2 regions of the Arthrobacter sp. LAR12-1-1.1 genome follow, and region 1 is predicted to be linked to the other one. Evidence: riboswitches for the same ligand, from Rfam matches in the RefSeq annotation. Region 1 holds a riboswitch; the other holds the start of a gene.
The links. Region 1 has a riboswitch for glycine ahead of gcvP (aminomethyl-transferring glycine dehydrogenase). Riboswitches for the same ligand answer to the same signal wherever they lie in the genome.

Region 1 (7,415 bases):
TTCACCGACGCCACGCGGCAGGCCGCGGCCTACCGCAGCGGCCGCGTGCTGCTGGCCGGGGATGCCGCGCACATCCATGCTCCTTCGGGCGGGCAGGGGATCGGGCTCGGCATCCAGGACGCCGTGAACCTCGGCTGGAAACTCGCCCAGGTGGTCAAGGGTATTGCGCCGGACCGCCTGCTGGACACCTATCACGCCGAGCGGCACCCCGCCGGGGCCCGTGCGCTGAAGCACACGATGGCGCAGTCAATCATGCAGAGGGCCGACCCGCGCATCGGTGCGTTGGCCGACACGGTGGCCGGCCTGCTGACGATCGATGAGGCCCGGAAGCGGCTGGGCGGCCTCATCTCCGGCCTGGACGTCCGCTACGACCTCGGTGAGGGGCACCCGCTGCTCGGGCGCCGCATGCCCGATCTCGACGTCGTCACCGCCAACGGCCCGCGGCGCGTGTTCACCTTCCTGCACGATGCCCGTGCGGTGCTGCTCAACCTCGGCGCGCCGGGCAGCATCGACCCGGGGCCGTGGATGGATCGGGTGCAGTTGGTGGACGCCACGTACGACGGCGGGTGGGAGCTTCCGGTGATCGGTTCAGTCAGCGGTCCTGCTGCCGTGTTGATCCGGCCTGACGGGCATGTGGCGTGGACGGGAGACGGGACTCAGCGGGGGCTGGAGGATGCGCTGGCCAGCTGGTTCGGGCCTGCGCGGCATTAACGCCCCAACGGTGGCCGTGACCGACGCGTATTTCCGTGCCCGTCCCCTCAACAGGAGAGGTAGCCCGGCCTCAGCGGGTCTAGAGTGCGTTTTCTCGTAGCGCCCTGCTGTAGTGCTCAGGGGTATTCCTGGTTGCGGCCGACACAACGAGGTGTCGCCGGCTCAGCCGGTGTGCGAAGTACCCCTCGTACGGCAGCACGATGACAGTGTCGATTCCGCTTTCCCATGCCGGGATGAGTTCTTGGAGACTTCGGGGTTCGGCATCGTGGGGAAATTTCGGGATCAGGCTTCGGTCCCAGGCTTGATAAGCCTCGCGGTCCAGACCTTCCCATTCATACCGTTGAGTCCAAAAGGGTGGGATCAAAGGATTCAACCCCTGACTGGCGTCCCCGGACTCGCGCAATTCCGCGGGCGTGGGATGGTGCGTTGGATCTTCGATCTGGTACCAGCTCCAGGCCTGGTCCCATGACGTTTTCCAGCGCTTCTCCCACGTGGAGGCATCAGCCGATTCCGGCATCCGGGAATGACCACAGTCTGGTACGGGGCTTAGGGGCGGGATGTTGAGGTCGCCGGCCATGGACCATGCCTGCCGGACAAACAGAAGGAGAGTCAGGTGGTGTGGATCGTCATTGACGCGGATCACCATGTCATGCGGCCACGGACTTTCCGGTTGCGGCGTGCCCCATTGCATTTTCGTTACCCCCAGTTCGAAGACAGCCCGCGCGGGCCGAATTGCGTTCAGCGTCGCACCGACTTCACGCTCTGTAAACGGAGATCAGTTCGTTCGGGGCGTGCCCGGTCAGACGGTGTCGACCCAGTAGCGGCGTTTGCCGTTGCGGGTGTCCTCGTAGGCGCCGCCGTTCTTTTCGATGGTCGTCCGGGAGCCTGCATTATCCTCATCGCATGTGAGAAGAACCCGGGGGATTCCCAGTTCACGGGCAATCGGCAAGGCATCAGCCAGCGCCCTCGCTGCGTGGCCGCGACGCCTGGCGGAGGGCCTCACGCTGTAGCCGATGTGCCCGCCTTCGTTGAAGAGGAAGTCGTTCAGTTCGTGCCTGATGGCCAGTGAGCCAAGGAACGTGTCACCCTCCATGATCCACAAGTACGTGCAGGGCACATATCCTGGCTTCCGCGGGCTCTCCGGCCGAGCGTCATTGATGAGGGCGTCGACAAAGCGGCGGAACGACTGGGCATCTTTGAGTTCTTCCAGGGACCAGTCCTCCGCGCCCCCGCCGTCCCGGTGGGCGCCGTCAAATTCTGCGGATCCTTCCAGCCAGGAGGAGTGGTAGCTTGCGTCCGGAGCGATAAGGAGAGGCATCACGCGATCATATTCGAAGGGTTCGCGTTTCCCGTGGTCTCGGTCCGGGTGTGTAGGGTGCTGCCAGCGTCAGCGGACGGCAGGTCGTAGTAGCCCAACGGCCCCGGGGGATGGACTTGTTCCTTGGCTGGCATTCGACGGCGGGGAGGCACCCCCGTGGTGCAGGAAACAGCGACTCAATTGAAATTAATTTTGCATCCTGCCCGGGAACCAGATAAATTGTGAGCTGTGTCACCGACCAGTGGCACGGCTTATGATCTGCGGCGGGAGAGTCCTGCCGGTACGTTCAGCAGGCGCCGTAGGAGCAAATCCTCCCCAGGAATCTCTCAGGCCCACGTACCGCCGCGGCAAGGCAACTCTGGAAAGCAGTCCGGGCAACCGGGCTCACCGACGGTGCAAGTGGCGCGCTGCAATCAGCAGGGCAAAACGGAAACTCTCAGGTCCAATACAGAGCGGGGAGGAACCCGAATCATCGTGGCGTTTTGATGCCACCTGAATTATGGAGTTCCTCTCATGACGGTTCAATCGTCCCCGTCCACCTTCGCAGATCGCCACATCGGCGCCCGCCGCCAGGCCGACATCGACACCATGCTCAAGGCCGTCGGCTACGACAGCGTTGATGGCCTCGTTGACAACGCGGTCCCCGATTCCATTCGCCAGGAAAAGCCCCTCACGCTGGACAGCGCCCTCAGCGAAGTCCAGGTGCTGGCCGAGCTGCGCAAGCTCGCCTCCAAGAACAAGACGGCCGTGCAGATGATCGGCCAGGGCTACTACGACACCGTCACCCCGCCGGTGATCCGCCGCAACATCCTCGAAGCCCCGGCCTGGTACACCGCGTACACGCCCTACCAGCCGGAGATCTCCCAGGGCCGCCTCGAGGCGCTGCTGAACTTCCAGACCATGGTCCAGGACCTCACCGCGCTCCCGGTCGCCAATGCGTCGCTCCTCGACGAGGCCACCGCCGTCGCCGAGGCCGTGCTCCTCATGCGCCGCGCCAACAAGAACAAGTCCGCGGCCGGGGCCAAGACCGTCCTCGACGCCGACTGCCTCCCGCAGACCATCGCCATTGTGCTGGGCCGCGCCGAGGCCCTGGGCTTCGAGGTGGAGGTCGCCGACCTCTCCAAGGGCCTGCCCGAGGGCGTCATCAACGGCGTCGTCCTGCAGCAACCCGGTGTCTCCGGCCGGGTGTGGGACCAGTCCGGCGTGATCGCCGCTGCCAAGGAACGCGGCGCCCTCGTCACCGTGGCGGCGGACCTCCTGGCCCTGACCCTGATCACCCCTCCGGGCGAGCAGGGTGCAGACATCGCCGTCGGCTCCACCCAGCGCCTGGGCGTGCCGCTGTTCTTCGGCGGCCCGCACGCCGCCTACATGGCGGTGCGCGAGGGCATGGAACGCACGCTCCCCGGCCGCATCGTCGGCGTCTCCAAAGACAACGCCGGCGTCCCGGCGTACCGCCTGGCGCTGCAGACCCGCGAGCAGCACATCCGCCGCGAGAAGGCCACGTCCAACATCTGCACCGCGCAGGCACTGCTGGCCATCGTGTCCTCGTTCTACGCCGTCTACCACGGCCCCGACGGGCTGAAAGCCATCGCCGAGACCGTCCACAACAACACCCGCGCCCTCGCCGCCACGCTGAAGATCGCCGGCCGCGAACTGGCGAGCGACTCCTTCTTCGACACCCTCACGGTCCGCGTGCCCGGCAAGGCCGCCAAGGTCATCGCCGCCGCCGGGGCCCGGGGCATCAACCTGCGGCTCATCGACGCGGACACAGTTGGCGTGTCCGTCGATGAGACCACGACGCCGGAGGTCCTCGCCGCGGTCGTCGTCGCCTTTGGCGCCGGTCCGGTCCTGGAGGCCAAGGGCTTCGAGCTGCCCGAGACAGTGCTGCGCACCTCCGACTTCCTGCAGCACCCGGTCTTCAACACGCACCGTTCCGAAACCCAGCTGCTGCGCTACATCCGCCGCCTCTCGGACCGCGACCTCGCCCTGGACCGCACCATGATCCCGCTGGGCTCGTGCACCATGAAGCTGAACGCCACGGCCGAGATGGAAGCCATCTCCTGGCCGGAGTTCGCCTCCATCCACCCCTTCGCCCCGGACTCCCAGACCGAGGGCTGGCGCGAGCTCATCAGCGGCCTCGAAGCTGACCTCGCCGAGATCACGGGCTACGACCAGGTCTCCATCCAGCCCAACGCCGGATCCCAGGGCGAGCTCGCCGGCCTGCTGGCCATCCGCGGCTACCACCACTCCCGCGGAGACGAGCAGCGCAACGTCTGCCTCATCCCGGCCTCGGCCCACGGCACCAACGCCGCCTCCGCCGTGCTCGCCGGCATGAAGGTGGTCGTCGTGGCCACGGCTTCGGACGGCACGATCGACCACACGGACCTCGCCGCCAAGATCGAGGCCAACAAGGACGTCCTCTCGGCGATCATGATCACCTACCCGTCCACCCACGGGGTCTACGACGCCGACGTCCGCGAGGTCTGCGACGCGATCCACGCCGCCGGCGGGCAGGTCTACGTCGACGGCGCCAACCTCAACGCCCTCGTGGGGCTGGCCCAGCCGGGCAAGTTCGGCGGCGACGTCTCGCACCTGAACCTGCACAAGACCTTCTGCATCCCGCACGGCGGCGGCGGACCCGGCGTCGGCCCGGTTGCTGCCAAGGCACACCTTGCACCGTTCATGCCAGGGGACGCGAACAAGGCGGCGCACGAAGCCGGCGGTATCGAACCAGGAACTGGTGTTGCGATCTCCGCTTCACGCTACGGATCGGCCGGTGTGCTGCCGATCTCCTGGGCGTACGTGAAGCTGATGGGCGGCCAGGGCCTCACCGAAGCGACCAAGTCGGCCCTGCTCGCGGCGAATTACATTGCCGCACGGTTGGATGAGCACTTCCCGGTTCTCTACACGGGGGAGAGCGGGCTGGTGGCGCACGAGTGCATCCTGGACCTGCGTGAACTCACGGCCAGGACCGGCGTGACCGCCGAGGACGTGGCAAAGCGCCTGATCGACTTCGGCTTCCACGCCCCCACGCTGTCCTTCCCCGTGGCGGGCACCCTGATGGTGGAGCCCACCGAGTCCGAGGACCTTGCGGAGATCGACCGCTTCATCGAGGCGATGATCACCATCCGCCAGGAGATCGACCAGGTCTCCAACGGAGATTTCACGGTGGAGAACTCCCCGCTGCGCAACGCACCCCACACCGCCGCAGCCGTCATCAGCACCGACTGGACCCGCGAGTACCCGCGTGAGCAGGCCGCATTCCCCGTCCACACACTCAGGCAGGACAAGTACTTCCCGCCGGTCGGGCGCATCGACGGCGCCGCCGGAGACCGCAACCTGGTCTGCTCCTGCCCGCCGCTTTCCGACTTCGAGAACTAAGGATCCCTGATGAGTGAGAACTACACCGCTCTCTACGAGCAGCACAAAAAAGCCGGCGCCTCCTTCACGGACTTCGGCGGCTGGCAGATGCCCCTCAAGTACGAATCGGAACTGGCCGAGCACCACGCGGTCCGCAACGCCGCGGGCCTGTTCGATCTCTCCCACATGGGCGAAGTCTGGGTTAGCGGCCCGGACGCCGCAGCGTTCCTCGACTACGCCCTGGCCGGGAAGCTCTCGGCGGTCGCCGTCGGCAAAGCGAAGTACTCGCTGATCTGCCAGGAAGACGGCGGCATCATCGATGACCTCATCTCTTACCGCCGTGGTGAGGACAAGTACCTCGTGGTCCCCAACGCCGGCAACGCTGCGGTGGTTGCCGCGGCACTGGCCGAAAGGGCTGTTTCCGGCAAGGAAGACGGGTTCGACGTGACGGTGGAGGACGTTTCCGCCGAAACCTCGCTGATCGCCGTCCAGGGACCGAACGCAGAGGCCATTCTGCTGACGCTGGTCCCGGCCGAGCAGCATGTCCTGGTCACCGAGCTGAAGTACTACGCAGCGGTTGAGGTACGTATCACCGTCAACGGTACTGACCACGATCTGCTCCTCGCCCGCACCGGCTACACCGGCGAGGACGGCTTCGAAATCTACGTTCCCAGCGAGGACGCCGCCGGCCTCTGGGAAGCGCTGCTGGAAACCGGGGCCGGCCACGGGCTCATCCCCGCCGGTCTGGCCTGCCGTGACTCGCTGCGTCTGGAAGCCGGCATGCCGCTCTATGGCAACGAACTCTCCCGCGAAGGCAACCCGTACGCCGCAGGCCTGGGACCGGTCGTCTCGCTCGCCAAGGAGTCGGACTTCATCGGCAAGGTTGCCCTGAGCGAACTCAAGGCAGCCGGCGCAGGCTCCACAACCGGCCGCAAGCTCGTGGGGCTCAAGGGCCTGGGCCGCCGGGCCGGCCGCGGCCACTACCCGGTCCTCAAGGACGGCAACGTGGTGGGCGAAGTGACCTCCGGACAGCCGAGCCCCACCCTGGGGTACCCCGTCGCCATGGCCTATGTCGACGTCGATCACGCCGCACCGGGCACAGCCCTGGACATTGACCTGCGTGGCAAGGCGGAGCCGTTCGAAGTTGTCGCACTGCCGTTCTACAAGCGCCAAAAGTAGCCAGCCGCCGCTGGCTGAGCCTGTCGAAACCACATACGAACTTAAGGATTGAGATAAATGAGCAAAGTTGTAGCCGAACTGAAGTACTCCGCTGAACACGAGTGGGTTGCTGCCGACGGATCGGGCCCTGCGGGGATTGGGATTTCGGCTGTGGCCGCCGACGCCCTCGGCGACATCGTCTACGTGGACCTGCCGGAAGTTGGGTCGACGGTGACCGCGGGGGAGACCTGCGGCGAGGTCGAGTCGACCAAGTCCGTCTCGGACCTCTACGCCCCGGTGACGGGCGAGGTAGTGGAGATCAATGACGACGTCGTTTCGGATCCCGCGCTGATCAACAGCGATCCGTACGGTGCCGGCTGGCTCTTCAAGGTGGCCGTGACCGAAGAAGGCCCGCTGATGTCGGCTGAAGAGTACGCGTCCAAGAACGGCGGCGAACTGTGAGCGCCGCAACGGGTACCGTCGCGTTTGAGCAGGTCGTCTCCGCGAGCCTGGACGCGGACCTGTCCGCGCTGGATCCGGAGATCGCTGTAAGGATCGACGCCGAACTGACCCGCCAGCGGGACGGGCTGGAGATGATCGCCTCGGAGAACCACACCGCCAGGGCTGTGATGCAGGCGCAGGGTTCGGTGCTGACCAACAAGTACGCCGAGGGCTACCCGGGCAAGCGCTACTACGGCGGCTGCGAGCACGTCGACGTTGTGGAGCAGCTCGCGATCGACCGGGTCAAGGCCCTGTTCGGTGCGGAATTCGCGAACGTGCAGCCGCACTCCGGGGCGCAGGCCAACGCCTCGGTGATGCATGCGCTGATCCGTCCGGGGGACACCATCATGGGCCTGAACCTGGCGCA
Region 2 (21,252 bases), on a different contig from region 1:
GAACCGACCTCATGCGGCGCCGTGCGCGGGCCCTGGCCGGCACAACCATCAACGCCTTCGGCGATCCGCTGTGGGAGCAGGGGCTGGCACTGGGCAACCAGGGCGACATCGACAAGCAGCAGATCGCCGGGGCACTCGCGACCAGCACCCACGGCTCCGGAAAAAACCTGGGCAGCTTCTCATCAGCCCTGCGTTGGGTCAGGCTGATCAACGGCTACGGCGAAATCGTCGAAATCGGTGAAGGCCAGCTCCGCGAACTCAGGGCCGCCCAGGTCGCCTTGGGGACGCTCGGGATTTTCCTCGAGGTAGAACTGGCGGTCGAGGACCGCTATTACCTGCAGGAGGAGATTACCTATCCCACGTGGGCGGAGACCGCGGCAACCTGGCAGGCCGACATCGACGGGAACCGGCACTACTCCTTCCTCTGGTGCCCGGACGACGATTCATGCGAGCTCCTGGACCTGCCCGGTTCGCCTGGCCAGGGCATGGCGAACCGCAGCTACACCAAGCGGTACAACATCGCCCAGGTCAAGGACGAGCGTGAAATTTCCCGCACGGAGGGTGCCCGGCTGGACCGGTCGTACCGCATCTACCCGGGCGGATTCACCACACCGTTCCATGAGCTCGAGTACTTCGTTCCCAGCGAACACGGCTTGGAGGCCGTCGAGGCTGTCCAGGACCTGATCCGCACCAAGCACTCCGACCAGAAGTACCCCGTTGAGGTCCGCTGGGTGAAAGCCGACGAAGGTTACATGTCCCAGTTCCAAGGGCGCGACACCACCGTCATTACCCTGACCACCGAACCGGGGACCGACTACTGGCCCTTCTTCCGGGATGCGGATGCGGTGCTGCAGGAATTCGAGCCACGGGCACACTGGGGCAAGATCCATTTCATGACGCGGAGCCGCTTGGAGCGTCTCTACCCGGAGTTGGACACCTTCATCCAGATACGCCGGGAGTTCGACCCCCGCGGCATGTTCCTTAACGACCACACCCGTGCGCTCGTTGGCTAAATCAGCCTTCTAGGCTGCGCCTGCCGTGCCACAACCAATGGGGAAGAGAAGACATGAGCCATTTTCAGGACAAGGCCTACCTTGTCACCGGAGCCAGCTCCGGCATCGGTCTCGCGACCACTCGGGCGCTTCTGGCGCAGGGGGCAAAGGTTGCGGCAGTTGGGCTCCCGGACCGTCTGCTTGAAGACGCAAAACGCCAACTCTCGGGCGCTGTGATCTTCCTTGAGGCCGACGTCTCTGAGTCCCAACAGGTCGATAGCGCCTTCGCCCAGGCGGAAGCTGAACTCGGACCACTGAGCGGAGCGTTCAACTCCGCAGGAATCTCCAGTGTTGCGCCCATCGCCGAAACGTCCGACGAGCTGTGGCAGAGACTGGTCCGGGTGAACTTGACCGGCACATTCCACTTCGCCAGGGCAGCGGCGCGAACGCTCTCAGCCAACGGCGGTGGATCGCTCGTCTGCACCGCCAGCGAGCTATCACTCGTCGGCCAGGCTGGCTACACCGCATACACCGCGACCAAGGGCGGTGTCCTGTCGATGATGCGGTCACTGGCCGCCGAACTCGCACCTGCCGGCGTCCGGGTCAACGCCCTGTCGCCGGGGACGACAGATACTCCGATGCTTGCGGCCGAGTTCGCGAACGAAGAAGAACGCGCCAGGGACGAAGCGTCCGTACCGCTTGGCCGATTCGCCCTGGCCGAGGAGATTGCTGCGGCGGCGCTGTGGCTGTTGGGCCCTGAATCCTCATATGTCACGGGAACAAACCTTGTTGTCGACGGTGGTCGAACCACGACGTTCCCGCTCGGACATTGAATCCCACACCTAACTCTCGTACTGAAAGGCAAAATCACATGAGCTCTGTCCTGGTCACAGGTGGTGCCGGATTCACGGGACGCCACATAGTCAACGAACTTGCCGACGCCGGCCATCAAACGGTCAGCTACAACCGGGACTTCCTCGAGGCGCCACGCCCCGACGTCGTGTCCGTTCAGGGCGAGCTGTTCGATATCCCCCGCCTCCTCGAGGTATTCAAGGAACACGACGTGGACACCATCGTCCACACCGCAGCCATCTCCCACCCGACTTATTCCCTGAGCTTTCCCCTGGCAACCTTTGCTGCCAACGTCGAGGGAACGGTAGCGGTTTTCGAGGCGGCTCGACTCCACGGCGTCAAACGGATCATCTTCTTCTCGTCCGAGTGCGTGTACGGAAAGACCTCAGCACCTGTGGTTCTCGAATCGGAGCCCGTAAATCCGACGACGCCGTACGCCGTGACGAAGGTTACCGGGGAATGGCTCGGACAGGTCTACGGCGAAAGGTATGGAATCGACGTCATCTCCCTGCGCATCGGCCAGGTCTACGGACCCGGCAACCGCATGGATGAGGTCATGCGGGACATTATGCGCGGCGTGGTCCGCGACGGTTCGTTCTCACAGGACCACGGGGCCGACCACCGGTACAACCTGGTCTACGTCCGCGACGTCGCTCTTGCCGTACTTGCGGCAGTCCAGGCACCGGAAACGGCCTCGGCCAGGCCTCTGGCGTACAACATCTCCGGCAGCGAGTACTGGACCCTCAGCGACGTAGTCAAAGAAGTTCGAATCGCATTCCCGGACGCCACCGTGGAGATCGGGCCAGGGACGGATCCAACCCTGGACTTGCAGGGCCATTTCAGCATCGCTTCCGCGGCCAGGGATCTAGGCTACGAATCGGCCTGGCCCCTGCAGCGGGCCCTCGGCGATTACGCAGACTGGCTCTCGGGCCATGACTTCTGACGTCGATAAGAGCGGCTGGAGGCAGGGGGCGGCATGCGTTGCGGCGTTGACGTTCGACGTCGACGCCGAGTCCCCCATCCTGGCCGCCGGCCGCCGCTACGCCGACAATGCGATGGCGATGACTCACCAGGCGTTCGGACCCAAGGTGGGCGTTCCTCGGATTCTCCAAATGTTGAAGGATGTACAGCAGCCGGCGACGTTCTTCATTCCAGGAGTCACCGCGGAACGATATCCCCACATGGTTGAACAAGTCCTGGAATCGGGACACGAGATCGCGCACCACTCGCACACTCACCGCACCGCGGTGAACATGAGTTTCGACGACGAACGCGCCGACTTCGATCTGGCGCTTGCCGCACTCGGGCGCTTCGGCATTTCGCCAAAAGGGCATCGCGCCGCACTGTGGCAGCCCTCGTGGCAGACGCCGTCGCTGGTGGCTGAGTACGGGCTGACATACGATTCCAGCCTGATGGATGCGGACGTCCCGTATCTCATTGAAACCCCGGCGGGGACAGTTGCGGAGCTCCCCCCACATTGGAGCCTGGACGACTGGGAGCAGTATGCCTTCCTTCCGGAACCCAAGATCGGCGAAATCATCCAGTCGCCACTGGTGGTCGCTGATATGTGGATTCACGAGATCGACGCAATGCGACGTCATGGCGCGCTCTTCATGCTCACGTGCCACCCGTTCCTCACGGGACGGGCAGGACGGCTGGAGGCCCTGCGGACCGTGATCGAAACGGCGCTGGAACGAGGCGACGTCCGCTTCTCGACATGCGAAGCGCTCGCGGACGCGGCCCTCGGTGACCCTGCATTGATCGCCGAGCCCCTCAACCCTGTCACAGCGTCCGCGGAGCTGTACCCGGACTACTGAACGCCGGACTGCTGAACGCCGGACTACTGAGCCGCGGACTGCTGAGCCCGGCGGCACGGCGAACATTGGTGACCCCAAAACACAACAGGCCAAGGGCGAAGCCCTTGGCCGCGCTTCAGCCACGCCCGCAGCTCGTTGTGAAGCTTCACCCCCAAGACCGTCCCAGCGAAAGAAGGCTCATAGCAATGAACTCCCCGTCCCAGCTGTTGTCGGATGCACCTGGTCCACCACAGACCCCTAATCCTGAATCCCTCCAACTCAAACGGGAGATGGGGTTCTGGTCCTCCTTCTCCTTGGCGTTTGCCTTCATGTCGCCAATCATCGGCTTATACGGAGTATTTGGCTTGGCTCTGATGGCCGCAGGGCCGGCCTTCTGGTGGGGTCTGTTGGTTGTCCTCTTGGGCCAGGCCCTGGTAGCGGCTGTACTTGCCGAGCTCGCTTCGCGTTGGCCTGTTGCCGGCGGGGTCTGCCTTTGGTCCAGGTCCCTTCTCGGGCACACCTACAGCTGGTACGCAGGATGGGCCTACATCTGGACCCTCATCATCACAGTTGCCGCTGTAGCCTTCGGTGGAGGCACATTTCTGGCCTCACTGTTCGGCATCGAACAGCCTGACACCACAACGAAAATCATGCTGGGCGCCGTCATCTTGTTGGTCAGTACGATTGCCAACTCCGCCGGCAGGAAATGGCTGAGTCTGCTGGTGACTGTGAGCATCGTGTGCGAGGTCATCGCCAGCCTGGGGGTCGGGTTGGTACTGATCATCTTCCATCGCCGAAATTCCCTCAGCACGATTCTGGACTCCTTCGGATCCGCGCCTGACACCACCGCGTATGTCTTTGGGCCTTTCATGGCGGCCGTGGCAATTATCGGATGGTCGTTTGTGGGATTTGAGAGTGCGGGCGCCATAGCCGAGGAAGTCCGGTCACCCGAACGCAGAGTGCCGCGGGCTGTCCTGACGTCCCTGGTCACGGTGGCATCTGTCATCACGTTTTCGTGCCTGGCCCTGCTCCTCGCAATCCCGGATATTGGTGCCGCCATGTCGGGGGCAGACCCGGACCCGATTACCACAACCCTCACTGCCAATCTTGGCGAGGGAATCACCAAACCGCTCCTGGTGACCATCGTCCTGGGATTTATCGCAGGGACAGTGGCGCTGCAGGCAGCTGTCTCACGATCAATTTTCGCATTCGCCCGGCTGGACGCCCTGCCTGCGGCCAAGGTTCTGAGGCGCCTCAGCAAGACCGACCGGCTGCCCATCAACGCACTCATAGTCTCTGCGGTCGCTTCAATGATTATTCTTGCCCTGTCGGCATCACAGGTGTACGGCGCCCTCATTGCGTTCGCGACGGCCGGCTTCTACGTGGCATTCATCTTTCCAGTGCTGGCCGCCCTGGTGGTTCGGCTGAAAGGAGCGTGGAAGGCCGGACCCTTCAGCCTGGGAGTTTTTGGAACAGTAGTGAACGTGGCCGCGCTGCTGTGGTTGGGCTTTGAGATCGTCAATATCGCTTGGCCGCGACAGCCAGAAGCGCCCTGGTACCAAAACTACGCAGTAATTGTGGTTTTCGTGATCCTTGGCCTGGCGGGATTCGTGGTCGAGAAGCGCCTGCGTCGACGCAATAGCGGCACTTTGGTGGCGGAGGCAGAGCCAGAGCCGGAACTGTTGAAAGTCGGCCCGTGAGCGCCGCCCAGCAAGAAGTTTGCCTTTAGTCCCAATCAATAAGTGCAAGGCCCCACCGACAGCAAACGCACGGCTTTGCCCCGCGGCAGGGGCAAAGCCGTGCGCCGTCCATTGCCGCTGGCGGCTACTCGGGAACCACCAGGGCGGGGGTGTCCTTCCGGATGGTCTCGCCCCGGAAGAAGCCCGGATGCAGCTTCGCGGTCACCAGCATCACCACGGCGCCGAGGGCGAGGATGCCGATGCCCAGGATGAACACCAGGCCCACGCCGAAGACCTCGGAGCCGCTGCCGAACTCCGGCGCCCAGCTGTCCACGGCGGTCTGGAAGAAGACCACGGTGAGGACCAGGCCGCCCAGGACCGGGAACAGCAGCCGCATGAAGAAGTTACGGACGCTGGAGAACAGGCTGTGCCGGAAGTACCACGTGCAGGCGAACGCCGTCAGGGCGTAGTAGAAGCAGATCATCAGGCCAAGGGCCATGATGGTGTCGTTGAGGACGTTTTCGCTGACCACCTTCATAACGGCGTAGAAGCCGCCGGACAGCAGGCCCGCAACCACCGTGGCGTAGCCGGGGGATCCGAAGCGCTTGCTGACGGACGCGAAGCGCGGCGGCAGTGCCCCGTAGTGCCCCATCGCCAGCAGGCTCCGGGCGGGGGAGGCCATGGTGGACTGGAGGGAGGACGCGGTGCCGGAGAGCACGGCCAGGGACATCAGGATGGCCAGCGGACCCATGACAGGGGAGGCCAGTGCGGCAAAGACATTCGCCTGGTTGTCCGGGTTGTTCAAACCAATGCTGTCGGCACCGGTGCCGGCCACCATCATGGTGGCCACGATCACGGCGAGGTAGAGGGCCAGGACGGCCACCGCCGTCGTCGTTCCTGCCCGCCCGGCGGTGCCCCTGCCTCCCTTGGTTTCCTCGTTCACAGTGAGGCAGACGTCCCAGCCCCAGTAGACGAAGACGGCCAGTGACATGCCGGCGGTGAACTGCTCGAAGCTCTCGATTTTCGCCGGGTTGAACCAGTCCCAGCTGAACGCGATCGCGGTGCCCGAGTCACCCGAGGCTGCGTGGCTGAGCGCCATGATGATGAAGACGGCCAGGACCAGCACCTGGAAGCCGACCATGCTGTACTGCACGAGCTTGGTGGCGTGGAGGCCGCGGTAGCTGACCCAGACGGCGAGTGCCACGAACACCAGGCAGGTCACAATGTTCACGGCCGTGTTCGAGGTCAGGTCCGCGAGTTCGGGGTTGTTGAACACCTGGGCCAGGAAGAGATAGAAGAAGTCCACCGCGACGCCGGCCAGGTTGGACAGGACGATGATGTTGGCGGCCAGCAGGCCCCAACCGCCCATCCAGCCGACAAACGGGCCGAATGCCTTCGTGGCCCACGTGAAGGTGGTGCCGCTGTCCGGGGAGTCGGCGTTGAGCTCGCGGTAGGCGAACGCCACCAGGATCATGGGGATGAACGCGACGATGAAGATTGCCGGCAGCTGCACGCCCACGGCGCCGACGGCCGGTCCCAGCGAACTGGTCAGGCTGTAGGCGGGCGCCACGGAGGAGATGCCCAGGACGACGACGGCGAGCAGGCCAAGCTGTCCGCCCTTGAGCCCCTTGCCCGTGATGCCGTGCTTCGAGCCGGCGGGATCGACTGCGCCGTGGGCGGTGGTGGTGCCGTCTTCGCGGCCGATTGTCTGACTCATGGCTGACCTGTCTTGTGGGAGGCGGACGGTTGCTGTTGGGTGATGCAGTGGATGCCGCCGCCGCGGGCGAAGAGCTGGCGGGCGTCGATGCCCACCACTTTGCGGCCGGGGTAGGCGTCGCCGAGGATGCGCAAGGCTTTTTCATCCATCGGGTCGCCGAACGTGCAGGCAATGACGCCGCCATTGACCACCAGATGGTTGATGTAGCTGTAGTCGACGAAGCCGTCCTCGTCGGTCAGGGATTCCGGGGCGGGGACCTCGATGATGTTCCATTCGCGGCCGGCCGCGTCGCGGGTGGTGGCGAGGTGGCTGATGATGTCGCGGCTGACCTCGAAGTCGGGGTGTGCCGGGTTCTGCTGGGAGTGGACCAGCAAGGTGCCCGGAGACGGGATGGCCGCGACGATGTCGACGTGGCCGCGCGTGCCGAACCGTTCCGAATCCCGGGTCAGCCCGCGGGGAAGCCAGATCACGTGGCTGGTGCCCAGGGTCCGGGCCAGTTCGGCTTCGACGGCGGCCTTGCTGAGCCCCGGGTTCCGGCCCGGATCCAGTTGCACCGTCTCGGTGACGAGGACCGTTCCTTCGCCGTCGACGTGGATGCCGCCGCCCTCGTTCACCAGGGGCGAGACGAGGTGGCTGGCCCCCGAGCGTGCCGCGACGGCAGCTGCCACGAGCGAGTCCTTGTCCCAGGCCGCCCAGCCCTGGCCGCCCCAGCCGTTGAACACCCAGTCCACGGCGCCGAGCCGGCCGCCGTCGTCCAGGACGAACGTGGGGCCGATGTCCCGCATCCAGGCGTCGTTCAAGGCGGCGGTGACCACCTCGATGTCCGGGTGGAGGTAGCGGGCGGCGGTCTCCACATCCGCCGGCGCCACCAGCATGGTGACCGGTTCGAATTCCACAACGGCGTTCGCGACGGCGGCCCAGACGGAGCGGGCGGCGTGGGCTTCTGCCTCTGTTTCGCCCAGGGTGTAGCCGCCGGTGGGGAACGCCATCCAGACACGGTCCTGGGGTGCCGTTTCGGACGGCATCCGCCAGGCGCTCATGCCGTGACCTTCTGCGCAGTGGCCTCATACGCGGTGGCCTCATACGCAGTGGGCTCATAGGCGTCGAGGCCGAGCGGGGCATCGGCGCGTACCGGTTCGGTCAGCCGCGCGTAGGTGTCCGGGCGGCGCGTGGCCAGGAAGGGAAAGAGCGTGAGCCAGTCACGGCGCTGGTCGAGGTCGAGGTCCGCCACTATCACCGCGGATTCGTCCCGTGGTGCCTGCGCGAGGATCCGGCCGTAGGGATCGGAGATGAAGGAGGAGCCGTAGAAGTTCAGGGTGCCTTCGCTGCCGCAGCGGTTGGGGACCACCATGAACAGCCCGTTGGCAATGCCGTTGCCCACAATGACCTGTTGCCACAACGGCTGGGTGTCGAAGTCCGGGTGGTCCGGCTCGGAGCCGATGGCGGTGGGGTAGACCAGGAGTTCTGCCCCGCCGAGGGAGTAAATCCGCGCCAACTCCGGGAACCATTCGTCCCAGCAGGTGGGCATGCCCAACCGTGCGCCGCCGAGCTCGGCGGGGGAATGGACCTCGTAAGCATCGTCGCCGTCCGGGCCCTGGCGGAAGAATTTGTCCTCGTAGTAGCCGGCTGTGACGGGGATGTGCAGCTTGTGCGTGCGTGCCAGCAGTTCGCCTTCGGGGGAGACCAGGATGGCAGTGTTCAGGCCCAGGCCGTCGTCGGAACCGTCCGGGTTCTCCGCCTTCTGGTACAGCGAAGCGTGGACGCAGATTCCGTGCCGGCGGGCCGCGTCCGCCGCGAACCGGAACGTGGGGCCGGTGAACAGGTCCTCGGCGATGTCCGAGGGCCGCGGGCGCGGGGCCCCGGCCCGGGTGGTGTCGTTTTCGGGAAGCGTATCCGCGGGGTACCGGGACAGTGTGAGCTCGGGCAGGAAGACGACGGCGGCTCCCAACCGGGCGGCCCGCCCGATGCCTTCGTCCAGTTCCGCGTGCAGGGCCGCGGCGTCAGGATGCCAGCGGTGCTGTACGACGCCGACCCGCAGTGCTGGCCGGCTGGACGATGCACTTCGGGACGACGTGGTGCGGGCGAGGGAGGGCGGGGTGTCGAGGGACGTGATTTCGATCATGGCTACTCCAGTGAGACGGGCGTCACATAAATGAACGTTGTTCATTTAGTATTTAGGCGATGGTCGCGCCGGGCAAGACCTAATATGAATAAAGTTCATTTATTTATTCGCGGCAGTACGTGCGCCGAGTCCGGACGTGCGGGCGAACACGCCGCAGGCCGCTCCGTGGGCGCGGGCCGTAAGGCCCTAGACCGCGGATTGGGCGCGGCAGAGTCTGGGCGTATGACTCCAACGAACCCCGGGGCGGCTCCGGACATCAAGCCCGCCCAACTCAAGGAACAGCCGACTGCAGTGGTGCGTGAGACTGTCCCGATGAATGCGCTGCGCGACTTTTTCGGCCGTGCCTTCGGCGCCGTCATGGGTGCGGTGCAGGATCAGCATGTCCAATTGGCCGGACCCCCGTTCGCGCTGTACCGGGGCAAACCGACCGACGTCGTCGACGTGGAGGCGGGGTTCCCCCTCGCCGCACCTTTCACGAACCCAAGCGGCGCGGACACTGAGGTCATCGCCGGGGCACTCCCCGCAGGCCGGGCCTACGAGGCGATGCACATCGGGCCCTACGAATCACTGCAGCAGACCTACGGCGCGATCATGGCGCGGATGCGGCAGGACGGTGCGAGCCCCGGGGAAGCCATGTGGGAGTACTACCTCACCGATCCCGGTGCCGAGCCCGACCCGGCGAAGTGGCAGACGCTGGTGGTCTGGCCGGTCGCCTGAACTGCCCACCGCGGGCCGCGGACGCGGGGCGTCCCGGGGCCGCCGACCCGGGCTTCCGCGCCCCGTCCGACTCATTGTGTCTGATTGGCCACACTATTCCTCAACTCCATGCATAATGTCCTAAACTGCTTCACTGAGGTGCCTGAAATGGCGCTGCGCAGCAACGAAAGTGAACCCCGATATGGCTACCGATTACGACGCCCCACGTAAGACAGAAGAAGAGTCTCCCGCTGAGTCGCTGGAGGCCCTGCAGGCGTCCCGCGGCGGCGGCGCGCAGACTGCTGTGATCGACGTCGACGAGAACGACACCGCTGAAGGCATCGATCTTCCGGGTGCGGACCTGTCCGGCGAAGAGCTGACGGTCATTGTTGTTCCGGAGCAGTCCGATGAATTCACCTGCTCCTCCTGCTTCCTGGTCCGGCACAGGTCCCAGGTGGCCCTTGAAAAGAACGGCATGAAGTACTGCCGCGACTGCGAAGGCTAAGAATCTTTCAGCAACACCAAGACCGCACGAAGCGCCGGACCCTCGGGGGTGCCGGCGCTTCGCCGTTCCTGGCGTGGCCCGCGGCTGCCGGCGTTATCTGTTCGTGAAGGAACCTGGCGGGATGTGTCCGTGCAATCCGTCCGTGACCAGCAACGGGCCACTTTAACGGTTGGGCGCCGAAACGGATGAGGACCTCGCCCGCCGGTTCGGGGCCGCCTACGCTGGAAGCGTCTGACCTGCGCTGACTGTTTGGCCAGCTCAAGGGCTCGGGCAGCACCAGGGGGTGGCGGGGTTGAAGAGGACCCAGTTGAAGAAGATTCACGCTTTGCTCGCGGCAGTGCTGATGGCCGCCGGTCTCGGGGTGCTTGCGCCGGCGCCGGCAGCCGCGGACCCGTACTGCGGCCTGGTCTGGGGTTCGCTGGTCAAAACGGATCCGGCCATGAGCCAGGCCAAGGTGGTGAATGTGCGGACCGGTCAGCATTACTGTTTTGACCGGTTGGTCATCGACCTCAACGGCCCCGTGGCCGGCTACACCGTCCGCTACGTGCCCGAGGTGGTGCAGGACGGGTCCGGCCTGCCGATCCCGCTGCGGGGCCAGGCCTTCATCCAGCTCACGGTCAATGCGCCCGCATACGACGACGCCGGCAATCCCACCTACAACCCGGCGGACAAGGGTGAGCTGGCGGACGTGACCGGTTACCAGACGTTCCGGCAGGTGGCGTGGGCGGGCAGCTTCGAAGGGTATAGCAGCCTGGGCCTGGGGGTCCGCGCGCGGCTGCCGTTCCGGGTCCTGTCCCTGTCCGGGCCGGGCACCGGGTCACGGCTAGTGGTGGACGTGGCGCACTTCTGGTGATGGCCGGGGCGGCAGAGCAACGCGGCGCATTGCGCGATTTGCGAACTCAAGGCCTTGGTGGCATCACGGTGGATCAGGAGCATTTCGTGCGCTGCGCCCTTGCCGATGATGCAATTGTCCACCTCGCCAACCCGCGTACTTCTTCGACTGACAAGTCAGCTGGGCGTGCGATCAGCCCATTCCTGGGCAGTTCGACTCCTAGGCAGTTCGACGCGCGCGGAGCGAGGTGCCCCTAGGCGTCGAAATGGGCCGGAGGCACACCCTTCCGGTGGAAACGCTAGCGCCCCGCGTTGCCCTATCACTTACGGCTGTCATTCCGACGGCAAAGTCAATCAGTAGCAGCCACAACTGATAGGGCAACGGAGGCGGCGCTCGCCGTCAGGCAGCCAGCCAGGACACGGGAAGCTGTTTCACTCCGTAGACGATCGTGCTTTCCATCCGCTCCAGCTGCGCCCCGGGTCGCACGGCCAAGCCGGGCAGCCGGGAGAGCACGGCCTGCAGCGCGATCCTGGCCTCGAGCCGGGCCAGGGGAGCGCCGAGGCAGAAGTGGATGCCCTGGCCGAAGGCGAGGTGACGGTTCGGTGAGCGTCCGACGTCGAACACGTCAGGGTGCGGGAACTGCTCCGCGTCACGGTTCGCCGAGCCGATCCACGCCACGATCGGCGACCCCGCAGGGATCGGCAGGCCCCGCACGGTCGTGTCGACGGCGGAGATCCGGTACATGGACTGGACGGGGGAGCGGTAGCGCAGCACCTCTTCGATCGCCTGCGGGAGCAGGGCAGGCTCGGCGATGAGGCGTTCCGCCGTGCCCGGCGCTTCGGTGAAGCACAGCACCGCATTGCCGATCAGGTTCGTGGTGGTCTCGTTGCCGGCAACGAGCAGAAGGGCGCAGAATCCGAGCAGCTCGATGGCGCTGAGCTTCTGCCCGTCGATCTCGGCCGCGAGGAGCGCGCTGATGAGGTCATGGCCCGGCTGGCGCCGCCGCTGCTCGATCATGCCCATGAAGTACTCCGCCATTTCCCGGTGTGCGGCCATGTGGCCGGACTCGTCGGCGCCGGGGCGGGTCTGGCTCACGATCACGTCGGACCACTGCTTGAACCGGTCCCGGTCCGCGGCCGGGATGCCCATCAGCTCCGCGATGACGATGACCGGCAGCGGATAGGCCAGCTGGTCGATCAGGTCCGCGGAACCGGCAGCAACTACCGGGTCCAGCAACTCGTCGGTGAGTTCCGAGATGCGCGGGCCGAGCGCTTCCACTGACCGTGGCGTGAACGCCTGGGACACCAGGGAACGCAACTGGCGGTGCCTGGGCGGGTCCGTGTTGATCAGGCTGGCGGCGAAGAGCTGGCCCGTTTCGGAGGGGTTGTCCCCGCCGATCCGGGAAGAAAACGTGGCGTGCTCGGACAGGACCCGCTGCACGTCATCGTAGCGGAACACATGCCACACCCCGGTCTCCTGATCCTGGAAAACGGGTTCACTGTCCCGCATGGCTTCATAGCGGGGAAACGGGTTCAACGGCTGCTCCAGAGCGGGAAATGGCACCATGGCTGGCCTTCCTGACGAGGCGGACGGCCGTCGTTTCCTGGCAATGGACCAACTGCAAGGGACGAACTGCAACAGAGCAGGCGTCCAACGGGGCGGGCCGCGTGGCCCCGTCAGCTCCCACCCTAATACCGCGCAACAGCCTTGGCATGGGGATTCTGGCCCACGTCGGCCGCCCCTGCGGAACCGGCCCGTCACCACGGCGCCTAACGAAGCGGCCGGTCCTGCCGACGGTACGGAGGAGAACACCCCGGCTTTCCGCTAAACGTGGTCCGGACTGACGCCCCCTACGACGACGGCGCAGGCCTGTCGGCGTTGTTCGCAGGAAAGCATTGACCAGATGGTCCGCTGCGCCGAAGAGACCCGCAGGGAGGTCCTGCTGTCCCGCGAAGAGGGGGCAGACAGCGTCAAGAATCTCTCCCTCGCCCGTGCCTAACGGAACATAGGAACGGGGCAGTCTCAGCTTCCCGAAACGGTTAGTAAGCCGACTTAGTAAGCTGACCGAGAAATTCCTCCCCGAACCGTCGCGGCCCGTCGCTGCCCTGCGGTAGCGTCGGAAGCATCGGCCGCGGTGCCAGCAAATGGTGCGCGCGGCCCGCACGGTACCGGTTCTATTGAGGAGGATGCATGAAAGCGACACCTACACTGACGGCCAACCTGCAGGCGGTCCTAGTGGACCTGATCGAACTCCACGTTCAGGGCAAGCAGGCGCATTGGAACATCGTCGGGACTAACTTCCGGGACCTCCACCTCCAGCTGGACGAGATCGTCGACGCCGCCCGGGAGTTCGCGGACGATCTCGCCGAGCGCATGCGCGCCCTCCACGCCCTGCCGGACGGCCGCAGTTCCACGGTTTCCAAGTCCACCGCACTCGCCGAGTTCCCCGCGGGCCTGATCAACACGAAGGACGCCATCGAACGGATTGTCGCGGCCCTCGAGGCGGCCGTCGGCACGATGCGCAAAGTTCACGATGAAGTTGATGAGGAAGACCCCACCACCGCCGACCTCCTGCACGCCTTCATTGCCAAGCTTGAGCAGTATGCCTGGATGGTGAATGCCGAGACCATGCGGGCAAACGCCAGCGTGACCACTCCGGAGGACAAGTAGGGACCGGCTCCCACCGGTCCGACCCTAAACCAGCAGCGTCCGGCGCCGGATTTCTTCCGGCGCAGGACGCTGCTGTCCAAGCTATTTGGCCTTCGGCACCGTCCGCAGGACAATGGCGGCGAGGACGCAGGCCCCGGTCATCAGGACCAGCGCGATTGACGCCGTGACGTGGACGCCGGAGTCGAACGCCGTGCGCGCGGCAGCCGTCACTGCCTCCGCCAGGGGAGCCGGAAGCATGTGGGCGAGCTCCACCGCGCCGGCGAGGGTTTCACCCGCCTGGCTGGTGGCCTCTGCCGGGACGAGCCCGGACACCCCCTCGGGGAGCCGGAGGTTGCCCTGATAGGAAGCCGTCAGGATCGAGCCGAGGATCGCCGTGCCCAGCAGAGACCCCACTTCATAGCCGGTCTCGGAGATGGCGGCGGCGGCCCCCGACTTGTCGGCAGGCGCCGCACCCAGGATCAGGTCATTGGAAATCGTCTCCGCGGCGCCCACCCCCAGGCAGAGAACCAGCAGCGCGGCCAGGAGCAGAGACGGGCCATGGCTGTGGTCGCCGAACGCCACCAGGAAATAGCCCGCCGCGCTCAGCAGCAGCCCGCCGGCCACAACAAAGCCTGGCCGCACCTTGCGCACCAGCGGGACCACGAGCAGCCCCGCCACGACAGTGGCGATGAGGGCCGGGACCATGGCGACTCCGGAAGCCGAGGGGGACTGGCCCTCGACCAGCTGCAGGTGCTGTGCCAGGAACAGGATGAAGCCGTTGAAGGAGAACAGCGCCAGGACGTTGGCGATGATGGCCGTGCTGAAGATCCGGTTGCCAAAGAGGCTGACATCGAGCATCGGCGCCGTACCTTCCCCGCGGGCAAGTGCCCGCTGCCGCCGGATGAACACGTAGCCCATGAGCAGGCCGGCTCCAATGCTCGCGAAGGCCTCTGGTGCGGGCCCGTGGGTGGCGAGGGTTTTGATCCCGTAGACGACCGGCACCATGACCAGCAGGGACAGGACAATGCTGGGCACGTCCACGCGGCCGGGGTTCGGGTCGCGGGATTCCGGTATCAGCGCCGGACCGAGCACCAGGAGAGGAAGGATGATCGGCACTGCGACCAGCAGGACGGCGCCCCACCAGAAGTGTTCCACCAGCCAGCCGCCGGCAATCGGGCCGAGGGCGGCGCCGCCGGAGAAGCCGGCGGCCCAGATCGCCACGGCCAGCCTGCGCCGGTTGGGCTGCGGAAAGATATTGCGGATCAGGGAAAGAGTGGACGGCATGAGCATGGCGCCGAACAGGCCAAGCCCGGCACGGCCGGCGATCAGCCATTCGGCGCTCGGTGCGAACGCCGTCGCGGCCGAAACCGCGGCAAAACCCGCGCTGCCCACGAAGAGCAGGCGGCGCCGTCCGATCCTGTCGCCGAGGCTGCCCATAGCGACCAGCAGTCCGGCCAGGACCAAGGGATAGGCGTCGACGATCCAGAGCAGCTGGACGCCGGAAGCGGACAGGCTGGTGGCGATGGCCGGCAGGGCAAACGTCAGGGCGGTGTTGTCCACGGCCACGAGCAGGACGGGGAACATTAGCAGGGCCAGCGCCACCCAGTCGCGCCACGGTGCCCGGGGGCCGGTGGCCGCCGGGATGCTGGTGGCTGCGGTGATCGATGAAATGCTCATAGGACATAACTATACCGTCTGGACGGTACAGTTAAGAAATGAAGGGCTGGGCAGGCATGATGGGAGGCATGCCCAGGAAACCCGTCGCCCGCGAGGCCGTCCTCGATGCCTTCGAATCCCTGCTCATCGAAGTCGGTGAACGCGCCGCGACGCTGGACGCCGTCGCGCGCCGGGCCGGCGTCTCCAAGGGCGGCCTGCTCTACCACTTCCCGACCAAGGAGGCGATGATCGCGGTCCTGCTGGAACGGCTGGACCGGCATCTGGCTGCGGATGTTGCCGCCATGGCGGCGGCCCCCGAAGGGGCGGCGGCGTACTTCATTAGGTCCTCGGTGTGGGCGGACACGCCCATGGACCGGGTCTTCGTGGCGGCCACGCGGCTCGCCGAGGTGGCGCACGGGGAGACCCTCCGCCGCTTCGCCGCCGCCCAGGCGAGCTGGCTGGAACTGCTGGCGGCCGACGTCGGACCCGCCATGGCGAAGGCCGTCCTGTACATGGGGGACGGGCTGTACTTCAACGCCATGCTGGGCCGGGGCCCCGGCGGGCCGCTTCCGGAGGTCGAAGCGGACGTCGAGAGCCTGCTGGCCGCCGTCGAGAAGCTGCGCCGCTGACGCTCCCGCCCGCTCCCGCCCACCCCGCCCGCTCCCGCCCACCCCGCCCGCTCCCGCCCACCCCGCCGAACTCGCCGGAAGCGTGCGAGTTCGCCGCAAAGTTGCGGCGACCTGGCCGCTGTCCGGCGAACTCGTGTTGGCGGACGCACCCGGGGGCGGCTTGTCGCCCGTAACCTGGGTCGGCGGCTGGCAGGGAGTTTGCGGACGCGCGCCCGGCATAGGAGAATGGGAGCTGTGACTGTTGTCACCCACGATTAATCACCCAACTGAATACGCCTTTGATCTGCGGCGGGAGAGTCCTGCAAGTAGGTACAAGCAGGCGCCGTAGGAGCAAACCCTCCCCAGGAATCTCTCAGGCCCATGTACCGCCGCGGCAAGGCATCTCTGGAAAGTAGCAGGCGTGTCCCGGACATGCTGTGCTCACCGACGGTGCAAGCGGAGCCCCTGAAACGCAGGCTTCGCGGAAACTCTCAGGTCCAATACAGAGCGGGGAGGAACCCGAATCAATGTGGCGTACCCTGCGCCGCCTGAGTTATGGAGTTCCTTGTGACTGTTACCCCAGCCTCCACGTCCTTCGTTGACCGGCACATCGGCGCGCGCCGCCAGGCCGACGTCGACGCCATGCTGAAGGCTGTCGGCTACGACACCGTCGACGCCCTGGTGGACACCGCCGTTCCGAAGGACATCCGTCAGGACTCCGATCTCGCGCTCGCCGCCGCCCTCAGCGAGGTGGAAGTCCTCGCCGAGCTGCGCAAGCTGGCAGCGAAGAACAAGACCGCCGTGCAGATGATCGGGCAGGGCTACTACGACACGCTCACCCCGCCGGTGATCCGCCGCAACATCCTCGAAGCCCCGGCCTGGTACACCGCGTACACGCCGTACCAGCCGGAAATCTCCCAGGGCCGGCTCGAAGCCCTGCTGAACTTCCAGACCATGGTCCAGGACCTCGTCGGCCTGCCGATCGCCAACGCATCGCTGCTGGACGAAGCCACCGCCGTCGCCGAGGCCGTGCTGATGATGCGCCGCGCCAACAAGAACAAGACGGCGCACGACGGCAAGACCGTCCTCGACGCCGACTGCCTCCCGCAGACCATCGCGATCGTCAAGGGCCGCGCGGAAGCCCTCGGCTTCGAGGTCGAGGTCGCGGACCTCTCGAAGGGCCTGCCCGAGGGCGTCATCAACGGCGTCGTCCTGCAGCAGCCGGGCGTCTCCGGCCGCGTGTTGGACCACACCGCGGTGATCGCCGACGCCAAGGAACGCGGCGCGCTGGTCACTGTGGCCGCGGACCTCCTGGCCCTGACCCTGATCACCCCTCCGGGCGAGCAGGGTGCGGATATCGCCGTCGGCTCCGCCCAGCGCTTCGGCGTGCCGCTGTTCTTCGGCGGCCCGCACGCCGCCTACATGGCCGTGCAGAAGGGGCTGGAGCGCTCCATGCCCGGCCGCCTCGTGGGTGTCTCCAAAGACAACGCCGGCGTCCCCGCCTACCGCCTGGCCCTGCAGACCCGCGAGCAGCACATCCGCCGCGAGAAGGCCACGTCCAACATCTGCACCGCCCAGGCACTGCTGGCCATCGTGTCCTCGTTCTACGCCGTCTACCATGGCCCAGACGGGCTGAAGGCCATCGCCCAGTCGGTCCACGTCCACGCCAAGACCATCGCCGCCTCCCTGAAGGCCGCCGGGCTGGACGTGCTGCACACGTCATTCTTCGACACCATCACCGTCTCCGTGCCGGGCCGGGCGGCAGAGATCATCGCGGCCGCCGACGCCAAGGGCGTCAACCTGCGGGCCATCGACGCCGACACTGTCGGCATCTCCGCCGATGAGGCCACGACGGTGGCTATCGTCGCCGACGTCATCGCCGCGTTTGGCGCGTCGGTGACCGACACATCTGAGGGCTTCGGCCTGGACTCCGCCGTGGAGCGCACCTCCGACTACCTCCAGCACCCGGTGTTCAACACGCACCGTTCCGAAACCCAGTTGCTGCGCTACATCCGCCGCCTCTCGGACCGCGACCTCGCCCTGGACCGCACCATGATCCCGCTGGGCTCGTGCACCATGAAGCTGAACGCCACGGCCGAGATGGAAGCCATCTCCTGGCCGGAGTTCGCCTCCATCCACCCCTTCGCCCCGGACTCCCAGACCGAGGGCTGGCGCGAACTGATCGAGGACCTCGAAGCCCAGCTGACCGAGATCACGGGCTACGACCAGGTCTCCATCCAGCCCAACGCCGGATCCCAGGGCGAGCTCGCCGGCCTGCTGGCCATCCGCGGCTACCACCACTCCCGCGGAGACGAGCAGCGCAACGTCTGCCTCATCCCGGCCTCGGCCCACGGCACCAACGCCGCCTCCGCCGTGCTCGCCGGCATGAAGGTGGTCGTCGTGGCCACGGCTTCGGACGGCACGATCGACCACACGGACCTCGCCGCCAAGATCGAGGCCAACAAGGACGTCCTCTCGGCGATCATGATCACCTACCCGTCCACCCACGGGGTCTACGACGCCGACGTCCGCGAGGTCTGCGACTCCGTGCATGCGGCCGGTGGGCAGGTCTACATCGACGGCGCCAACCTCAACGCCCTCGTGGGGCTGGCCCAGCCGGGCATGTTCGGCGGCGACGTCTCGCACCTGAACCTGCACAAGACCTTCTGCATCCCGCACGGCGGCGGCGGACCCGGCGTCGGCCCGGTTGCTGCCAAGGCCCACCTGGCACCGTTCATGCCCGGCGATGCCAACAACGCCGACCCGGCCGACGGCACCCCGATCTCCGCCTCCCGCTACGGCTCGGCCGGTGTGCTGCCGATCTCCTGGGCGTACGTGAAGCTGATGGGCGGCCGGGGCCTCACCGAGGCCACCAAGTCGGCCCTGCTCGCGGCGAACTACATCGCGGCCCGCCTGAACGACTCCTTCCCGGTTCTCTACACCGGCGAAGGCGGCCTCGTGGCCCACGAGTGCATCCTGGACCTGCGCGAACTCACGGCCAAGACCGGCGTGACCGCCGAGGACGTCGCCAAGCGCCTGATCGACTACGGCTTCCACGCTCCCACGCTCGCGTTCCCGGTTGCCGGCACCCTGATGGTGGAGCCCACCGAATCCGAGGACCTTGGCGAGATCGACCGGTTCATCACCGCCATGGTTGCCATCCGCGCAGAGATCGACCAGGTGGCCCACGGCGACTTCACCGTGGAGCACAGCCCGCTGCGCAACGCCCCGCACACCGCCGCAGCCGTCATCAGCACCGACTGGACCCGCGAGTACCCGCGTGAGCAGGCCGTCTTCCCGGTCCACACGCTCAAGCAGGACAAGTACTTCCCGCCGGTCGGCCGGATCGACGGCGCCGCGGGGGACCGCAACCTGATCTGCTCGTGCCCGCCCCTCGAAGCCTTCGAGGACCACTCCGACGACTCCGCCAACTAAGGACAGCCACCGATGACTGAGAATTACACGGCACTTTACGAAGAGCACAAGGAGCTCGGCGCCTCCTTCACGGACTTCGGCGGCTGGCAGATGCCGCTGAAGTACAGCTCCGAACTCGCCGAGCACCACGCCGTCCGCAAGTCTGCGGGCCTGTTCGACCTCTCCCACATGGGTGAAGTCTGGGTCACCGGCCCGGACGCCGCAGCCTTCCTGGACTACGCCCTCGTGGGCAAGATCTCCGCGATGGCCATTGGCAAGGCCAAGTACTCGCTGATCTGCAACGAGGACGGCGGCATCATTGACGACCTCATCACCTACCGCCGCGGCGACGAGAAGTTCCTGGTGGTCCCCAACGCGGGCAACGCCAAGGTTGTGGCCGCGGCCCTGGCCGAGCGCGCTGCTTCCGGCAACGAGGGGGGCTTCGACGTCACCGTCGAGGACGCCTCCGCCGTGACCTCGCTGATCGCCGTGCAGGGCCCCAAAGCCCAGGAGATCCTGCTGCGCCTGGTTCCGGCCGCGCAGCACGAACTCGTCACGGGCCTGAAGTACTACGCCGCCGTCGACGTCCCCTTTATGTTCGGCGGCGCCAGCCAGGAGCTCCTCCTGGCCCGCACCGGCTACACCGGTGAGGACGGCTTCGAGATCTTCGTCGCGAACGACGACGCCGCCGCCCTCTGGCAGGCGCTGGTCGCCATCGCCGAGGAAGGCGAGCTGACCCCCGCCGGGCTCGCGTCCCGCGATTCGCTCCGCCTCGAGGCCGGCATGCCGCTTTACGGCAACGAGCTCTCCCTCGAAGGCGATCCGTTCGCCGCCGGCCTGGGCCCCGTCGTCGCGCTGTCCAAGGAAGGCGACTTCATCGGCAAGGCCGCCCTGGCCGCCAAGAAGGAAGCCGGCGCGGGTGCCACGACGGGCCGCAAGCTCGTGGGACTCAAGGGCCTCGGACGCCGGGCCGGCCGCGGCCACTACCCGGTCCTCAAGGACGGCAACGTGGTGGGCGAAGTCACCTCGGGCCAGCCCAGCCCGAGCCTCGGCTACCCGGTCGCGATGGCCTACGTCGATATCGAATTCACCGAGCCCGGCACCGCCCTGGACATCGATCTCCGCGGCAAGGCCGAGCCCTTCGAAGTGGTCGCACTGCCTTTCTACAAGCGCCAAAAGTAGCCCAACTGGGCCGGTTCCGGCCTGGGCGCCTCAGCGGTGCCCGGCTCCGGGCTTGCGTTGGCCCGTCGGACCCAACATCCTCTGCGTGCTCGGGCGCATTCGCGACCGAGCACGCGTGGGCCCACACCATCAGGGTTCCCTGGCCGAGCTTGCGAGGTTAGGGAGATGGCGGGGAGGATGGCGAGTCCCGCCGCGCAACCCGGCCACAATTTGATTTAGCACCAAGACCACTCCAAGACTTAGGAAAAACACATGGCAAAAGTTGCCCCCGAACTGCAGTACTCCGACGAGCACGAGTGGGTTGCGCGTGAGGCCGGGAACGTCGTGTCCATCGGTATCTCCGCCGTGGCCACGGATGCCCTGGGCGACATCGTCTACGTGGACCTGCCCGAGGTCGGCTCCGCAGTGACTGCCGGGGAGACCTGCGGCGAGGTTGAGTCGACCAAGTCCGTCTCAGACCTGTATTCCCCCGTCACCGGCGAAGTCACCGAAATCAACCCCGCCGTCGTCGATGATCCCGCGCTGATCAACAGCGACCCGTACGGTGCCGGC

Region 2: linked by a shared signal. The riboswitch ahead of gcvP (aminomethyl-transferring glycine dehydrogenase) and the one ahead of gcvP (aminomethyl-transferring glycine dehydrogenase) in region 1 are both predicted to bind glycine.

What each region holds. Positions count from the first base shown of each region.
Region 1 is NZ_JBEGIG010000024.1:1,564-8,978, forward strand. Features, by position in the region: gene MRBLAR12_RS16000 (FAD-dependent monooxygenase) at 1-711, shown strand, start outside; gene MRBLAR12_RS16005 (hypothetical protein) at 791-1,402, opposite strand; gene MRBLAR12_RS16010 (GNAT family N-acetyltransferase) at 1,511-2,029, opposite strand; glycine riboswitch at 2,284-2,381, shown strand; glycine riboswitch at 2,383-2,490, shown strand; gene gcvP (aminomethyl-transferring glycine dehydrogenase) at 2,543-5,410, shown strand; gene gcvT (glycine cleavage system aminomethyltransferase GcvT) at 5,420-6,568, shown strand; gene gcvH (glycine cleavage system protein GcvH) at 6,626-7,009, shown strand; partial or broken gene MRBLAR12_RS16030 (serine hydroxymethyltransferase) at 7,006-7,415, shown strand, end outside.
Region 2 is NZ_JBEGIG010000016.1:20,158-41,409, forward strand. Features, by position in the region: gene MRBLAR12_RS11945 (D-arabinono-1,4-lactone oxidase) at 1-1,013, shown strand, start outside; gene MRBLAR12_RS11950 (SDR family NAD(P)-dependent oxidoreductase) at 1,067-1,825, shown strand; gene MRBLAR12_RS11955 (NAD-dependent epimerase/dehydratase family protein) at 1,864-2,787, shown strand; gene MRBLAR12_RS11960 (polysaccharide deacetylase family protein) at 2,777-3,661, shown strand; gene MRBLAR12_RS11965 (APC family permease) at 3,931-5,340, shown strand; gene MRBLAR12_RS11970 (APC family permease) at 5,465-7,036, opposite strand; gene MRBLAR12_RS11975 (agmatine deiminase family protein) at 7,033-8,076, opposite strand; gene MRBLAR12_RS11980 (nitrilase-related carbon-nitrogen hydrolase) at 8,073-9,158, opposite strand; gene MRBLAR12_RS11985 (GyrI-like domain-containing protein) at 9,381-9,875, shown strand; gene MRBLAR12_RS11990 (DUF4193 domain-containing protein) at 10,057-10,359, shown strand; gene MRBLAR12_RS11995 (AMIN-like domain-containing (lipo)protein) at 10,667-11,212, shown strand; gene MRBLAR12_RS12000 (cytochrome P450) at 11,591-12,757, opposite strand; gene MRBLAR12_RS12005 (Dps family protein) at 13,382-13,861, shown strand; gene MRBLAR12_RS12010 (MFS transporter) at 13,943-15,517, opposite strand; gene MRBLAR12_RS12015 (TetR/AcrR family transcriptional regulator) at 15,586-16,125, shown strand; glycine riboswitch at 16,405-16,503, shown strand; glycine riboswitch at 16,505-16,620, shown strand; gene gcvP (aminomethyl-transferring glycine dehydrogenase) at 16,660-19,539, shown strand; gene gcvT (glycine cleavage system aminomethyltransferase GcvT) at 19,552-20,700, shown strand; gene gcvH (glycine cleavage system protein GcvH) at 20,953-21,252, shown strand, end outside.